DNA from 3 places in the Streptomyces sp. UG1 genome. Region 1 is predicted to be linked to each of the others. Evidence: riboswitches for the same ligand, from Rfam matches in the RefSeq annotation. Region 1 holds a riboswitch; each other region holds the start of a gene.
What was found. Region 1 has a riboswitch for cyclic di-AMP ahead of ACP4J3_RS49050 (C40 family peptidase). Riboswitches for the same ligand answer to the same signal wherever they lie in the genome.
Positions count from the first base shown of each region.

Region 2: another riboswitch for cyclic di-AMP. It lies ahead of ACP4J3_RS07050 (transglycosylase SLT domain-containing protein); the one in region 1 lies ahead of ACP4J3_RS49050 (C40 family peptidase).
Region 3: another riboswitch for cyclic di-AMP. It lies ahead of ACP4J3_RS42030 (M23 family metallopeptidase); the one in region 1 lies ahead of ACP4J3_RS49050 (C40 family peptidase).

Region 1 covers NZ_JBNGGG010000084.1:12,898-16,163, forward strand. Annotated here, with positions in the region: gene ACP4J3_RS49040 (ATP-dependent Clp protease proteolytic subunit) at 1-534, shown strand, start outside; gene ACP4J3_RS49045 (hypothetical protein) at 542-850, shown strand; cyclic di-AMP (ydaO/yuaA leader) riboswitch at 1,225-1,402, shown strand; gene ACP4J3_RS49050 (C40 family peptidase) at 1,406-1,879, shown strand; gene ACP4J3_RS49055 (LysE family translocator) at 1,933-2,547, opposite strand; gene ACP4J3_RS49060 (LysR family transcriptional regulator) at 2,640-3,266, shown strand, end outside.
Region 2 covers NZ_JBNGGG010000005.1:29,131-32,396, reverse strand. Annotated here, with positions in the region: gene ACP4J3_RS07055 (polyprenyl synthetase family protein) at 1-871, opposite strand, end outside; cyclic di-AMP (ydaO/yuaA leader) riboswitch at 1,611-1,795, shown strand; gene ACP4J3_RS07050 (transglycosylase SLT domain-containing protein) at 1,801-2,517, shown strand; gene ACP4J3_RS07045 (HAD family hydrolase) at 2,521-3,266, opposite strand, start outside.
Region 3 covers NZ_JBNGGG010000050.1:61,861-65,126, reverse strand. Annotated here, with positions in the region: gene ACP4J3_RS42040 (HPr family phosphocarrier protein) at 1-241, shown strand, start outside; gene ACP4J3_RS42035 (GntR family transcriptional regulator) at 422-1,117, opposite strand; gene ACP4J3_RS42030 (M23 family metallopeptidase) at 1,305-2,090, opposite strand; cyclic di-AMP (ydaO/yuaA leader) riboswitch at 2,103-2,267, opposite strand; gene ACP4J3_RS42025 (M16 family metallopeptidase) at 2,481-3,266, opposite strand, start outside.

The sequences.
Region 1 (3,266 bases):
ATCGTCTTTCTCGGCACCCAGATCGACGACACGTCGGCGAACGACGTGATGGCCCAGTTCATGTACCTGGAGCACAAGGACCCCGACCAGGACATCTCGCTGTACATCAATTCGCCCGGCGGCTCGTTCAGCGCCATGTCGGCGATCTACGACACGATGCGGTACGTCGCCTGCGACGTGGAAACGATCTGCCTGGGCCAGGCCGGCGCGGCCGGCGCCGTACTGCTGGCCGCGGGCACACCGGGCAAGCGGTTCGTGCTGCCGGGCGCCCGGATGGTGATCCATCAGCCCGCGCTGCCCGAGCCGGTCCAGGGGCAGACGAGCGATCTGGCGATCCAGGCCGACGAACTGACGCGGGTTCGGGCCCGCCTGGAGGAGATGCTCGCCGAGCACACCGGGCACAGCCGCGAGCAGGTGGCCGAGGACATCGAGCGGGACAAGGTCCTCACCGCACAGGAGGCCGTGGAGTACGGGCTGGCGGACCGGATCATCCCCAACCGCAGGTCCACGATGGCCCCGCCGACGGGGCGGTGATCGGCCGGTGCTGCCACCCGAGTTGCCGCCCCTGCCCGCGCTGACGCGTGCGGAGGGGGAGTTGATCGACCGTTATCTGGATGTGGTGGACCTGCTCGGCCGGATCAATCCGGCGCAGCACGGCGACACCTACCGCGGGCTGCGCGCCGCCCAGGCCCTGGTGAGCAGGGCGGCCGAGCTGCGGGACGCGCTGGCGCTGATGCACCAGCGCGGTGAGACGGAGCTGCACGCGCCCACGCTGGCGCGTGCGTTGCGCGTGCTGGACGGAGAGCGCCGCACGGCTCGCGTCACGGTGCCGCCGCGCTCCGACAGTTGACGACGCGTACAGCTTGATTCCGGGCGTCCCGGCCCGCTGACGAGGCGTCCGGAACCGAGCTGAAACGGACCAGTCGAGCTACCCCCTTTCGGCGTAGCCGAGCCTACTTTTTGCGCGCCCGCCAGGGTTGCGCAAGAGGCATGACCCCCAGGCGGAATGAGGCGTTCCATCGCTGGTCCGGGACTCCTCGGCCCTCTGGACACCCCCTCGAACACCCGGCCACCCACCCGAACGGGTGAGTGGTGAGTAACACCACAAATCCCCGATTCCGTTGGGTATTTCGTTCATCCGTGCGTCAAGATCCCTGTCTGACGACAAGCCCCCGCCGCAGCGGCGGGGCGATCCGGGCGGACGCCGAGTCCTGCCGCCGCCCGGATGACCGGTCGACGGAGTGGATCGGCAGGAGTGGAGGACCCAAGCAAGGCGGGTCGCCGGAGCGGACGTTCGTTCGAGCCGAGCAACCCTTGGGGTGAAGTCGCGGCAACGCGGCCGGGCAACTTCGCCAGCCCGAATCCGACAGGTCATCCTTCACAGGCGGCTGACGAAGGGTTGCGCATGACTGCGCTCAATCGTGTCCCGTCGCTCATGGCCCGGGCCGGTACGGCCTCGGCCCTCACCATCGCCGCAGTGGGCGGCTCGATCGTGGCTCCCGGCTTCGCCTCCGAGGCGGAGGCCGCCACACCGGCATCGAAGGCACTTCGGGTCGCGGCCTCCAAGAAGGGCTCTCCGTACAAGTGGGGCGCCGCCGGGCCGAACCGGTTCGACTGCTCGGGGCTCACGCTGTACTCGTTCAAGAAGGCGGGCAAGAAGCTGCCGCGCACGGCGGCCCAGCAGTACAACAAGACCCGCCACATCTCCGCCAAGAGCCGCAAGGCCGGAGACCTGGTGTTCTTCCACTCGGGGTCGAACGTCTACCACGTCGGCATCTACGCCGGGAAGGGAAAGATCTGGCACTCCCCGAAGTCCGGGGACGTCGTGAAGCTGCAGAAGATCTGGACCAAGAGCGTCTGGTACGGCCGGGTCAAGTGACCTTCCCGGGGGCGGTGCGGGCGGCCTGACGCGCCGTCACCGCCCCCGGGGCATCAGAGGGCGAGCACGGGCCCGGCCAGGAGTGCCGCGCCGAAGGCCATCAGCGCGGCGCCGGTGCCGACGGTGACCGCCCGTGCGGCGCGCGGCCGGCGCAGCCACCTGCCGAGCCGGTCCACCAGCAGGGCGACCGCCTGGAACCACACCAGCGCGATCGCCGGCACGATCAGGGCCAGTAGCAGCGTCCGGGGCAGCGCCGCAGCGCCCGCTGGCACGAACTGGGGCAGCACGCTGAGGAACGTCAGGGACGCCTTCGGGTTGAGGGCGTTGGTGACGAAGCCCTGCCGCAGCGGTCGCGCGGTGGACCGCCCGTGCGTGTCCCCGGCCGCGGAGTGCCGCTGCCGCAGCGTCTGGACGCCGAGATACAACACATAGCCGCCGCCCACCACTTGGAGCGAGCGGAACAGGTCCGGTACGGCGGCCAGGACCGCGGCGACCCCCACCACCGCCAGCGTCACATGGACCAGCAGTCCGGCTCCGATCCCGAGCGCACAGGCGATGCCGGCCCGGCGGGAGACGAGGGCGTTGCGTACGACGACGGTGAAGTCGGCGCCCGGCATGGCGACCAGGCCGGCCGCGACCCCGGTGAAGGCGATGAGCTGAGCGTCCATGCGGTCCAGACTGCCGCGCTGAGGCCTTCAGCAGGTATTAGGAATATCCTGGGAAGCCCTAAAGCATCGCTTAAGGCAGATCGGGGGTCCGCATGTACGACCCGGTCCGGCTCGCCGCCCTGGTGGCGGTCGCGGAGGCGGGCTCGATCACCCGGGCCGCCGAGCGGCTCGGCTACACCACGCCCGCGCTCTCCCAGCAGCTCGCCAAGCTGGAGCGCGAGGCGGGCACCGCCCTGCTGGTACGGCACCACCGCGGGACGCGGCTGACGGGTGCGGGCGAGCTGCTGGTGGCCCGGGCGCGGCGCGTGCTCGACGAGCTCGACCGGGCACGGCACGAACTGGCCCGGCTGACCGGCCTCTCGGGCGGCACCCTGCGGCTCGGCACCTTCCAGACGGCGGGCATCCATCTGCTGCCACCGGCCCTGAGCGCCTTTCGCCGGGCGCATCCGGACGTGGAGCTGACGGTCGCCGACTACGAGCCGTCGGCCGGTGTCGCGGCGGTGGCGGCGGGCGAGGTCGATCTGGCGCTCACGCACGCCTACGAACCGGGGGAACCGGTCGCGCTGCCCGCCACCGTCGGCGTCGAGCCGATCCTCGTGGAGGAACTGGTCCTGGTGTCCGCCCCCGGCCACACCCTCACCACCGGCACCGCCCGGCTGCCACTGGCCGAACTCGCCGGACAGCCCCTGATCAGCATGGCGCCGGACGCTCCGGCCCGG
Region 2 (3,266 bases), on a different contig from region 1:
GCGCTCGCAGCGCGGCCAGCGCCTGCGCGTGCCGCGCGTCGTCGTTCAGATCGGAGTCCAGCAGCTCGCACAACGCGATGTCATCCGCCAGCCCGAGCCGCTCGGCCCGCTCCCGCAGCCGCAGCACGGGCAGCGTGGGAATGCCCTCGCGAAGATCCGTCCCCGGCGTCTTGCCGGACTCGTGGGAGTCGCTGGCGATGTCCAGTACGTCGTCCGCGAGCTGGAAGGCGACCCCCAGCCGCTCCCCGTACTGGGTCAGCACGTCGACCACGGTCTCGTCGGCGCCCGACATCATCGCCCCGAACCGGCACGACACCGCCACCAGCGACCCGGTCTTCCCGCTCAGCACGTCCAGGTAGTGCTCGACCGGGTCCCGGCCGTCCTGCGGCCCCGCGGTCTCCAGGATCTGCCCGGTGACCAGCCGCTCGAACGCCTCGGCCTGCACCCGCACCGCCTCGGGCCCGAGGTCGGCCAGGATGTGCGAGGCCCGGGCGAACAGGAAGTCGCCGGTCAGTACGGCGACCGAGTTGCCCCAGCGGGCGTTCGCGCTGTCGACCCCGCGCCGTACGGCCGCCTCGTCCATCACGTCGTCGTGGTACAGGGTCGCCAGATGGGTGAGCTCGACCACCACCGCCGACGGCACGACGCCCGGCGCATACGGGTCACCGAACTGGGCGGTGAGCATCACGAGCAACGGCCTGAAGCGCTTTCCACCCGCTCGCACCAGATGCTGGGCGGCCTCGGTGATGAAGGGGACCTCACTCTTGGTGGCTTCGAGCAATCCCTCCTCGACAGCCGCCAATCCGGCCTGGACATCGGCTTCCAGAGCCTGGTCCCGCACGCTCAGCCCGAACGGCCCGACGACGGTCACGAGGGGTCTCCTGTCTGCTGGTGTCTACTGGCGGTTACACGGTTTGTCGATAGGTCGCTGCCATCACTCGAGTCAGCGTATCCGGTCATGTTTCGATCACCGATGCCACCCACCCGTCCACCACGGGCGGTATCGGATCACGGCCGGTATTTTTTTGATCATCCGATAAGGCCGGATAAGTATCGACATATAGGGAAGCCGCGGCCCGTATCCCGCCCTGCACATCCGCACACCCTTCCCAGCGCTCCTCGAATACCTGTCGCACCGCCCGCCCGACCGGCCGACAAGGCCGGGATGCCCGGCACCCGCCAGGGGTGACTTCGCCTCCCTTCCGATCGCTATGACAACGACGTGCATCACCTGGGAGGTTCCGTCCTTCGCCGCCTCCAACGAGGTCATCCGCATGGAGGGCGAAGAGGTGGTTTTCAGCTGGACATGGGAAAAACGGACTCCACGGACAGCCAGTTAAAGGCGAGTTGGAGGCATTGCCCGATTTGCCATTCTTGTGATCGCCAGTGAATTGGGTCACTCGCGCCCACTTCGCGACCCGACCGGGCATCCCCCCTTCCACCCTTGCACGGAACGCAAGTTGAAGCTTGGCAACCGCAAAGGATCAAGCGCCCCATTCCTCTCAGACCATGGTCAATCCGCACGTCAGACAGCCATGGCACTTGTTCCGGGCATGTGCTCTCGCATACGTTCCCGCTCGTCGGGCGGACGCCGAATCCTGCCGCCGCCCAGTCATCCATCGACGCAACTCACACACGCACGGCAGGAGCGGGGGACCCAGGTAAGTCGCCGGACCGGACGCCTTGATGGCGCGCCGAACCGGCTAGGGGTGAATTCGCACCGTCGCACGGCGGCGCGGCCGGGCATCTCCCGCCCGAACCCGACAGCTCACCTCGCAGGCGACGGAGAGGAACAGCGCCATGCCCCGAGGCAAGCACCGCCGCCCCCGCACCAACCCGCTCACCCGCCGTGTCGCCATCGCCGGAACCGGCACCGCCGCCCTCGCCCTCCCGCTCCTGAGCGCGACCGGCGCGGGCGCGGCGGAGTCGACCGCAGCCAAGCCCGGCCCCGTCACGTACACCACGAAGAAGGGCGACACGCTCTACGGCATCGCGGACCGCTACGACGCCCAGGGCGGCTGGCGGCAGCTCTACAAGGACAACCGCAAGGTCATCGGGGACGACCCGCGGCTGATCCACCCGGGCATGGACCTGAAGGTCCGGACGACGAAGAAGGCGTCCGCGCCGAGCAAGGCGTCCGCGCCCGCCAAGCGGTCCGGCGTCGCCAAGGCCACCCAGTCCTCCGTGAAGTCGTACCCGAACAACCTCGACGGCTGGATCCGCAACGCGCTGGACATCATGGCGCAGAACGGAATTCCCGGGTCGTACGAGGGCATTCACCGCAACATCCTCCGCGAGTCCTCCGGCAACCCGCTGGCCATCAACAACTGGGACTCCAACGCCGTGGCGGGCACCCCGTCCAAGGGCCTGCTCCAGGTCATCGACCCCACCTTCGCCAGCTACCACGTGCCGGGGACGGTGTACGACCCCTTCGACCCGGTCGCGAACATCGTGGCCGCATGCAACTACGCGGCCGCGCGTTACGGCTCCATCGACAACGTGAACGGCCCCTACTAGGCCCTATGGGGCGAAATCCACCAATTCGCCCGTAAAGAGTCTCTCGAGGACGACGGCGATGCCGTCGTCCTCGTTCGAGAGGGTGATCTCGTCGGCGATCGCCTTGAGTTCGGGATGCGCGTTGGCCATCGCGACACCGTGGGCGGCCCAGTCGAACATGGGGATGTCGTTGGGCATGTCACCGAAGGCGACGGTGTCGCGCGGACCGAGACCGAGGTGCTCGGCGGCGAGCGCGAGACCGGTCGCCTTGGTGATGCCGCATGGCTGGAGTTCGACGGTGCCGGGCCCCGACATCGTGACCGTCGCCAGGGAGCCGACCACCGAACGCGCCGTTGCCGCCAACTCGTCGTCGGACAGGCTGGGATGGCGCAGCAGCACCTTGCTGATCGGCTCGCACCACAGGTCGTCCCGGTGCATCACGCGCACGGCGGGCAGGGTGGGGTGCGGCATCAGGTACCCGGGCTCGATGAGCGTGAGCCCGTCGACGCCGTCCTGGTCGACGGCCGCGTACACCTGCCCCACCTCGGCCTCGATCTTGCCGAGCGCGGTCTCCGCCAGCTCCCGGTCCAGCGTCACGGACCACAGCAGACGGTCGGCGCCGGCGTCGTACAACTGCGCGCCCTGTCCGCACACCGCGAGCCCCCTGCTGCCCAGGACGTCGAGCAACGGCCGCACTCTGGGCGCCGGCCGGCCGGTCACGACGAGGTGCTGGGCACCGGCCACCGCCACCCGCGCGAGCGATTCGAGGG
Region 3 (3,266 bases), on a different contig from region 1:
CCACGCCCGCCCCGCCTCCATCTTCGTCCGAGCCGCCACGGCCGCAGGCGTCCCGGTGACAATCGCCAAGGCCGACGGCAACCCCGTCAACGCGGCCTCCATGCTCGCCGTCCTGGGCCTGGGCGCCCAGGGCGGCGAGGAGATCGTCCTCGCCTCCGACGCCGAGGGTGCGGACGTCGCCCTCGACCGTCTGGCGAAGCTGGTCTCCGAGGGCCTCGAGGAGCTGCCCGAGACGGTCTGAACGACCTGAGCGGGACTCCGCAAACAAGCGGTGAAGCCGCGTCCGCCTTTCCGGCGGGCGCGGCTTCGCTGTTTTCGTTCGGACGTCGCCGGAATTCACGGCACAGCGGCGGCGCACCCGAAAAAGGGCAGCGTGAATTCACCGCCGCCGAATATCTGCTCTTTGTATACGGCGCCCGTGTTAATGCCGCAGGCTCGACATGTTTACGGCATGTTGCGAATTCCTCACACGCTCCGTGCGCTCGCCGCCCGAGCCGAAGCGCAGCCGGTGCGCGGACAGCGTGCGCTCGGTGTGCAGCGCCGTCATCGCGCGGGCGCGTTCGCCGTCGCCGCGCGCCACCGCGTCCACGATCGCGCCGTGCTCGGTCCAGGACTCCACGGGGTTGACCGGCGCCTCCACGGAGTACATCCAGGCGATCTTGTGCCGCAACTGGGTCAGCATCGAGGTCAGGGCGGGGCTGCCGGAGGCCTGGGCCAGCGTCTCGTGGAACCAGCCGCCCAGGGAGCGCAGGTCGTCGCTGTTTCCCCGCCTGGCCCGCTCCTGGCCCAGCCTGACCAGGCCGCGCAGGACCTTCAGATGGGCCTCGGTGCGCCGCTGGGCGGCCCGGGCCGCGCCGAGCGGCTCCAGGAGGGTGCGCATCTCCAGCAGGTCGGCGGCCTCCTGCTCGGTGGGTTCGGCGACGCACGCGCCCGCGTGCCGCCGGGTCACCACGAAGCCCTCCGCCTCCAGGGTGCGCAGCGCCTCGCGCACGGGGACGCGGGAGACGCCGTAGCGGCGCGCGAGCAGTTCCTCGGTGAGCCGACTGCCGCGCTCGTAGACACCGGCGACGATGTCGTCCCGGATCGCCGTGCACACCGAATGCGCCGGAATACGCATGAGCGACCTCCGCCTTAATCCCCGTGAAACGTCGACGAATGACGTGTTCCCAGTGACTCTATTGCAACCGGCCGGAATTTCCGACGGCGGGCCGGAATCCATGGATATTTTTTGGTCAGGCGATCGCTCGGAAACGCCGAAAGCCCCGGCGTACGGGCCCGGGGCTTCGGGGGCTGGCGCGAGGGCGTCAGACGTTCACGCCGTGCGAGCGCAGGTAGGCGACCGGGTCGATGTCGGAGCCGTACTCCGGCGTGGTGCGGGCCTCGAAGTGCAGGTGCGCTCCGGTGACGTTGCCGGTGGCGCCGGACAGGCCGATCTGCTGGCCCGGGGTGACGGTCTGGCCCACCGAGACGCCTATGGACGACAGATGACCGTACTGGGTGTACATGCCGTCGTTCATCTTGATCACGATGTTGTTGCCGTACGACCCGCCCCAGCCGGCCTCCACGACGGTGCCGGAGCCGACCGCGTGGACGGAGGTGCCGGTGGCGGCGTGGAAGTCGACGCCCGTGTGGCTGCCGGAGGACCAGACGGCGCCGCCGGACTTGTAGCCCGTGGAGATGTACGAGCCGGAGATCGGGGCGACGTAGGACAGCAGGCGCTTGCGCTCGGCCTCGCGGGCGGCGCGCTCCTTGGCCTCGCGCTCCTGCTTGGCCTTCTCGGCCGCCTTGAGGCGCGCGGCCTCCTTGGCGGCCTGCTGCGCGGCGGCGGCCTCCTCGGCGGCCCGCTCCTGGGCGGCGGCCTGGGCGTCGAGCTGGTCGGCGATCGAGTTGTCGACGGTGATGACGGGGATGAGGCCGGTCTGCTCCGCGGCGGACTCGGCGGCCAGCGCCGGAGCTGCCAGGGTGCCCATGACGCCGGTGGCGGTGATCGCGGCGGCGCCGGCCGCGCGGGCCGTGGTGCGCTCGAACCGGCTGGGCCGGCGATGCTTCCCGGCGGGGCGGCTCTTCCCGGTGGCGCAGGTGAACGCCATGTGGTGGCTGGTCCTTTCCTTCCCTCTCGCCTACCGGGTTAGCTGACGGGTTCGGAGCAGGAAGGTCTCCTACGGACCCCCTCGCGGCTGCGCGGGCGCCCGATTCACCCCAGGGACTTCGGGTGGGTCCCCGGCTCCCCTGGCTCGCGCCGTACGGGGACTCGGCGATGGCTGTCCGGTGCCGCGGGTGCGGCGCACTGCCTGACGGACAGCCCGGAAGACGCTAAGCGGGACATCTCTCAATCCCCAAACGGATCAGGGTTTTTGTAGCGCATCCCACAGGCCAGACAGGCAACCTCTCCCCAATTCGGGCATAAAGGGGCCCTGGTGACTCTTTCGTCACCAGGGCCCCTACGCGCGCGTGCCGGCGTCCGGCGCCGGGCTCGTGAGCTACTCGGCCGCCACGACGGTGACTTCGCCGATGCCGAGGGCCTCGACGGGCTCACGGATCTCGGCCGCGTCGCCGACCAGGATCGTCACCATACGGTCCACCGGGAAGGCGCTCACGGCGGCCGCGGTGGCCTCGACGGTGCCGGTGGCGGCGAGCTGCCGGTACAGCGTCGCCTGGTAGTCGTCGGGCAGGTGCTGCTCGACCTGGTCCGCCAGTGTGTTCGCCACGGACGCTGCGGTCTCGTACTTCAGCGGCGCCACCCCGACGAGGTTCTGCACCGCGAAGTCCCGCTCGGCGTCGGTGAGCCCCTCGGCGGCGACACCGCGCAGGACCTTCCACAGGTCGTCCAGGGCGGGGCCGGTGTTCGGGGTGTCGACGGAGCCGCTGATGGCGAGCATCGCCGCGCCCGTGCCGTCCGGCGCGGAACGCAGCACCTGGGCGAAGGCGCGCACACCGTAGGTGTAGCCCTTCTCCTCGCGCAGGACCTTGTCCAGACGGGAGGTGAGGGTGCCGCCGAGGCAGTAGGTACCGAGCACCTGCGCGGGCCACACGCGGTCGTGCCGGTCGGGTCCGACGCGGCCCATCAGCAACTGTGTCTGGACGGCGCCGGGGCGGTCGACGATGACGACGCGACCGGTGTCGTCGGCGGTCACCGGCGGGACGGGGCGCGGTTCGCCCGTGGAGCCGGTCCAGGCGCCCAGGGTGTCGCCGAGCAGGGCGTCGAGGTCGACGCCGGTGAGGTCGCCGACGACCACGACGGTGGACGTGGCGGGCCGTACATGCCG